DNA from 2 places in the Vallitalea pronyensis genome. Region 2 is predicted to be linked to the other one. Evidence: a T-box and tRNA genes for the amino acid it is inferred to sense, from the RefSeq annotation. Region 2 holds a T-box; the other holds one or more tRNA genes.

Region 1 (3,415 bases), 1.9 Mb from region 2:
CACTCTGTGTATACGCAGGTAGTGTTTTATGGGTGCTTTGAACAACAATATCTGCACCGTATGCTAATACTGATGCAGGAAAATCATCATGAAATGAAAAGTGAGCACCATGAGCTTCATCCACCATCAATAGTTTTCCATGCTCATGTACTAGCTTAGCGATTGTTTTCACATCGGAAACCAACCCTTCATAATTAGGACTTGTAATAACCACCATTTTTGCTGATGGATTATCCTTAAGTAATTGTTCCAGTTGTTGAGGGTCTAAACCTGCTGCTAATCCATTCTCTGGTATCATACGAGGATAAATATAGATAGGGGTTAGCCGGCATAATAAAGTCGCATTATAAACCGATTTATGAGCATTTCTAGCCATGATGATCTTATCACCTTGACAACATACAGCCCATATAGCGGATAATATACCGCTTGTACTACCACCCACTAAAAAAAATGTACGTTTCGCACCAAATGTCTTTGCAGCTTTTTCTTGGGCTTCTAATAAAATACCATGAGGATGGTGAAGATTATCTGTGCCTTCTACTTCTGTTACATCAATAGCGGCATCTTCACTTAAGTGGGTACATCGACCTAATTTGTGACCTGGCATATGCATGGGGTAAATGTTTTTTTTATAAAGATACAATTGTTCGTACAACGTTGGTCTATCCATATTTCTCCACTACCTCCATTTCCATAGAGCTTAATAAATCATTATCATAGAAAGACATGGTTTGTTATGCAAACTAACTCAACCTTCATACGGATAAGATTCTGTACCACAAAGAAGATTAAATAACGCATACCATCATCTTTAGCTATTCTTAACGGCTTGTTCTCTTGGATATATCCTTTTACTTAATCTTTACGAGCCTTATTATAGCATATAACCCTATTTATTTTATATATTAAAAAATCGCCTACCCAATAGACGATTAAGAGTGAGTCACCCGGGACTCGAACCCGGGACACCTGGATTAAAAGTCCAGTGCTCTAGCCGACTGAGCTAGTGACCCATGTGTACCACTTAAGCCATAGGCTTAAATGACTACCTTGTATTCTTTTTGATGGTGCCCAGAGGCGGAATCGAACCACCGACACGAGGATTTTCAGTCCTCTGCTCTACCGACTGAGCTATCTGGGCATAATTGGTTGCGGAGAGAGGATTTGAACCTCTGACCTTCGGGTTATGAGCCCGACGAGCTACCAGACTGCTCCACTCCGCGATATTATGAAACGCATGTAAGACATTGTTTGTTACCATAAAGCAACTATCAAACATTATGTTTTGCTTATTCAAAGCCATTAAAAAAGCTTTAATGGTAAGAAATTGTTTTGCTTAAGCAAAGCCAATTCTTAAATGGAGGGAGAAGGATTCGAACCTTCGAAGGCGGTGCCAACAGATTTACAGTCTGCCCCCTTTGGCCACTCGGGAACCCCTCCATGTTACCAAGCCGACGATCGGACTTGAACCGATAACCTGCTGATTACAAGTCAGCTGCTCTGCCAATTGAGCCACGTCGGCATTACGCACGATTGCCGTGCTATATAAAATTCTATCCGTGTAAGGAATAGAATTTGATTTAGTGGGCGCAACAGGGCTCGAACCTGTGACCCCCTGCTTGTAAGGCAGGTGCTCTCCCAGCTGAGCTATGCGCCCTGGGAATGAAATTGTATTGCCATAAGTCTTTCGACCAACGACCCAGAAGGGACTCGAACCCTCGACCTCCGGCGTGACAGGCCGGCGTTCTAACCAACTGAACCACTGGGCCTCAGAATGATCAAACATTCAAAACAACACATTGAAAATACATGCACATCATTATATAATCGTTCATTTATCCATTATTACCAAAACAAGTACTTACTTATAACTTATACATCTTAACCCTTAGCTAAATCATAGCTAGGTCAAGCCCTCGACCTATTAGTATCGGTCAGCTGAACATGTTACCATGCTTACACCTCCGACCTATCAACCTTGTCGTCTTCAAGGGGTCTTACTACCTTACGGTATGGGATATCTTATCTTGAGGGGGGCTTCACGCTTAGATGCCTTCAGCGTTTATCCCTTCCAAACTTGGCTACTCTGCTATGCACTTGGTAATACAACAGATACACCAGCGGTTCGTCCATCCCGGTCCTCTCGTACTAAGGACAGCTCCTCTCAAATATCCTGCGCCCACGACGGATAGGGACCGAACTGTCTCACGACGTTCTGAACCCAGCTCGCGTACCGCTTTAATGGGCGAACAGCCCAACCCTTGGAACCTGCTACAGCTCCAGGATGCGATGAGCCGACATCGAGGTGCCAAACCACTCCGTCGATGTGAACTCTTGGGAGTGATAAGCCTGTTATCCCCGGGGTAGCTTTTATCCGTTGAGCGATGGCAATCCCACTTTCATACCACCGGATCACTAAGTCCTACTTTCGTACCTGCTCCACCCGTCGGTGTCACAGTCAAGCCATCTTATGCCTTTGCACTCTGCGAATGGTTTCCAACCATTCTGAGATGACCTTTGAGCGCCTCCGATACCTTTTCGGAGGCGACCGCCCCAGTCAAACTCCCCACCTGACATTGTCCCCACACCCGTTTAGGGTGCTAGGTTAGAAATCCAGTACTACAAGGGAGGTATCCCAACAGCGACTCCACAAAGACTGGCGTCCTTGCTTCTACGTCTCCCTCCTATCCTGTACATGTAATACCGAATCCCAGTATCAAGCTGGAGTAAAGCTCCACGGGGTCTTTCCGTCCTGTCGCGGGTAACCGGCATCTTCACCGGTACTACAATTTCACCGGGCGCGTTGTCGAGACAGTGCCCAAATCGTTACGCCTTTCGTGCGGGTCGGAACTTACCCGACAAGGAATTTCGCTACCTTAGGACCGTTATAGTTACGGCCGCCGTTTACTGGGGCTTAAATTCAGAGCTTCGCTTACGCTAACCCCTCCTCTTAACCTTCCAGCACCGGGCAGGCGTCAGCCCCTATACTTCACCTTTCGGTTTTGCAGAGACCTGTGTTTTTGCTAAACAGTCGCTTGGGCCTATTCTCTGCGGCCTCTCTAAAGAGGCACTCCTTATCCCTAAGTTACGGAGTCATTTTGCCGAGTTCCTTAACAACGCTTCTCCCGTCGGCCTTAGGATTCTCTCCTCATCTACCTGTGTCGGTTTACGGTACGGGCACATACAAAACAATAGCGGCTTTTCTCGACAGTTTGGATTCAGAAACTTCCCTACTTATATTTCGGTCCTCATCGTACTTCAGAAACGGATGACGGATTTGCCTGTCTTCCTATCCTTTGTACTTGAACGGGTTTTTCCATTCCCCGTTTTTCCTATCCTCCTGTGTCCCCACAGTTCTGTTTGCATGCGGTACAGGAATTTCAACCTGTTGTCCATCGACTACGGCTTTCGC
Region 2 (3,415 bases):
GTTTATCAAGAGATTCTTTCAGTATTTGTCTTGCTTGTTTGACGGTCTCATCATTGAGAGGATTAAGAGCATATGCCGCTCGTTTTAGACTTCTGAAAACTTCATGATAACGTGCTGAGTTCTTCTCTAACACGTCAAGTAAATTTCTAAGGACCTCAAAATCATAATATAATTGACGCATATCATCATGGCATACAGCAATCTGGGCTTGTTCAATGGTGCCTTCTTTGCAGTAACTACCAAACAAGTCATTACAACCTGTTTCCATCCACAAATCAATGGCTTCATTACCTTGGGATTTGTCAAGAAAGTGATAGACTTTCTTCGTGGGTTCTCCCAGAGACCGTTCAAATGTAGAGGACACATTGGTGATGCCTCTTATTGGACAAAGGTGTTCATCGTAGATATTCCCCTCTCCATTAATATCGATTAACAGGACAATCTTTTTGCCTGCTCCTTCTTGTGGTACTTGACCTGTGATATGAAACCAGCCGCAGTCCCATAGCTGTCCCCAGCTATCTCCAGGCTTAAGTTCCTTTTTCTCCCCTTGTAATCTGTCCTCAAAGGGTACAGGTTCTTTGGTGATCCAACCTGTAAGGGAGAGGTCACCTATTGGTGTCATGTATGATTGCCTTAATTTTTCAATGGTACGATGGATGGTACTTTTTGTATGATGGTCTATATGCAGCATCCTATTATTCCTTTCATTATGAATTGGTATAACAATACATACCTTTTATATACCATATTATATCGGGTATCCATGTCAATTACAATACTTCTGATAAAATTTGTTAACCATTTCGGTAGAACTTAGTGTCTACTTGATACATTTTTGTCCTATTCACGTCGTGTTATGCAACCTACTTTCTAAAACTTTGGCTTTTCTAAAAAAAGTATTTGACAAATGCGAAAAAAAGGATTAGAATACAAGACATTCAAAAGAACAAAAGAGGCTATGCCTCGTTCCGCAAAGTGGATTTGTCCGTTAGGAAAGTTTCCTTGACGCATATGAAAACGCTTCTATTTCATATGCTAAGTTTACAGGACTTTCCCTATAAGAAGAACAAAATAAGCTGTGACGAGAAGAAGTACTTGAATGGTGATTCTCAGAGAGGAGTAGGTTGGTGAAATACTCCATGAAAAATTCAAGGAAGTAGTCTCCGAGCTATGAGAAGAAACCATGTAAGAACAGTGGCAAACAGCACCTGCTCCACATAGACATGGCATTAGAACTCATCGGTTTTTCACCGTTATCCGAAAACTCGAGTGCATGATATCATGAATTTAGGTGGTACCGCGGATATAGACTCCGTCCTATTATTATAGGATGGAGTTTTTTGTTTGTTTCCAACAACATTATTTGACAAGGTTAAGAAAATTTTTGTAAGGATGTGATTGCTATGCTAAGTAAAAAGTATAAACCATCAGAAACAGAAGCTAAACTTTCTAAATTTTGGGAAAGTAATCAGATATACACCTTTCATCCAGAGGATTCTGGTGATATTTATTCCATTGATACCCCTCCTCCTACTGTTAGCGGCAAACTACACATTGGGCATATTTTTTCCTATACCCAGGCAGAAATGATTGCTCGCTATAAACGCATGCAGGGATACAACGTATTCTATCCCTTTGGTTTTGACGATAATGGCCTGCCTACTGAACGACTGGTAGAAAATGATCTTAAGATTCAAGCAAAAGATATACCTAGAAGCGTGTTTACACAAAAGTGTTATCAAGTGGTAGAAGCCTATGAACAGGAATTTCAAGCGCTCTGGCATTCCCTTGGGTTCAGTTGCGATTGGAACCTGGTATATCGCACCATTGAACCAAGAACCCAGCGTATTTCACAGAAATCATTTATCGATTTATATAAGCAGAACAAAGCTTATCTTGAGGAGAGTCCTGTCTTATATTGTACTCACTGTCAGACGTCTATTGCTCAAGCAGAACTGGAATCAAAGGAATTGGATACCACGTTTAACCATATACCATTCATGGTTGATGGGCAGGTTCTCGAAATTGCTACAACAAGACCTGAACTGCTCTATGCCTGTCAGGCCATCTTTGTTCATCCAGAAGATACAAAAAATGCCCATTGGATTGGTAAAAAAGCCCAGGTACCTCTCTATGATTTCACCGTACCTATCTTAGCTGACCAAGATGTGGATATGCATAAAGGTTCAGGAATGGTCATGTGTTGTACATTTGGCGATACCAAAGACTTGGAATGGTATAAGACCTATTCCTTTGACTATAAAAAAGCCATAGACATCCACGGTTTTATGGCTGAAGAAGTGCCTTATATTGGTGGTATGCATGTGAAGAAGGCACGTCAGCGTATCATAGAACTGCTTACTGAGCAAAATCTGCTGATTAAAAAATACGCTATTCAACATACAGTATCTGTTCATGAACGTTGCGGTCATCCCATTGAAATTATGCCTTCTAAACAATGGTACATTGATATCCTTACCCATAAAGACACCCTGCTGGCATTAGCGGATCATATTAACTGGTATCCAAGCTATATGAAAACCCGTTATACCACTTGGGTTGAGAATCTTAAGTGGAATTGGTGTATTTCCAGACAACGCTATTTTGGTGTACCTTTTCCTGTATGGTATTGTGAAAAATGTGGTGCAATCATGGTTGCCGACGAAACGGCTTTACCCGTTAACCCATTAGAAACCGCTCCCCCGTCCCCTTGTTCCTGCGGCTCCACCGATTTTCGTCCAGAGTCTGCTGTGTTGGATACCTGGGCTACTTCATCGGTAACCCCACTTATCAATGCCCGTTATGGTGAACCAGACGATATGACCGATCAGCTATTACCCATGAGCATGCGGACACAAGCTCACGAAATTATTCGAACTTGGGCTTTCTATACCATGGCTAAAACATACTTTCATTTTGGTATCATACCTTGGAAAGATATCATGATCTGCGGTTTCGTATTGGCAAGAAAAGGTGAAAAAATAAGTAAGTCCAAAAAAAATGCTAAACTGGAACCTAAAAAACTCATTGAAACCCACTCGGCTGATTGTGTACGGTACTGGGCGGCTTCTGCAAAATTAGGTACCGATACAACCTTCTCAGAAGACGATCTGAAAGTATCAAAACGTTTCATAACAAAATTATGGAATGCGGCTAAGTTCTCCTTGATGCATCTTGAGGATTGGGAGCCTTGTCAAGTGGATCACGTGTTACCTCAAGACCAATGGATCTTGGACAGAAGCAGATTAGCTCGAGATAAAGCTTCTCAACACCTTGACCAATACGAAATAGGCTTGGCGCGACAAGTCTTGGATAGTTTTTTCTGGCATGATTATTGTGATCATTATTTAGAATTGGTAAAAGACCGTTTGTATAAACCCGATGTCCATGGTAAGAAGAACCGACAATCGGCTCA

The links. The T-box of region 2 lies ahead of HZI73_RS09205 (valine--tRNA ligase). A T-box ahead of a tRNA ligase gene usually reads a tRNA of that ligase, here a tRNA-Val.
Region 1: it encodes a tRNA-Val, which carries the amino acid that the T-box ahead of HZI73_RS09205 (valine--tRNA ligase) is inferred to sense. The anticodon was not compared.

Annotation. Positions count from the first base shown of each region.
Region 1 covers NZ_CP058649.1:381,342-384,756, forward strand. Annotated here, with positions in the region: gene HZI73_RS01605 (aminotransferase class I/II-fold pyridoxal phosphate-dependent enzyme) at 1-673, opposite strand, end outside; tRNA gene HZI73_RS01610 (tRNA-Lys) at 943-1,016, opposite strand; tRNA gene HZI73_RS01615 (tRNA-Phe) at 1,069-1,144, opposite strand; tRNA gene HZI73_RS01620 (tRNA-Met) at 1,150-1,226, opposite strand; tRNA gene HZI73_RS01625 (tRNA-Tyr) at 1,362-1,443, opposite strand; tRNA gene HZI73_RS01630 (tRNA-Thr) at 1,453-1,525, opposite strand; tRNA gene HZI73_RS01635 (tRNA-Val) at 1,588-1,660, opposite strand; tRNA gene HZI73_RS01640 (tRNA-Asp) at 1,699-1,772, opposite strand; rRNA gene HZI73_RS01645 (23S ribosomal RNA) at 1,908-3,415, opposite strand, start outside.
Region 2 covers NZ_CP058649.1:2,242,681-2,246,095, reverse strand. Annotated here, with positions in the region: gene HZI73_RS09210 (alpha-mannosidase) at 1-691, opposite strand, end outside; T-box leader at 1,070-1,323, shown strand; gene HZI73_RS09205 (valine--tRNA ligase) at 1,404-3,415, shown strand, end outside.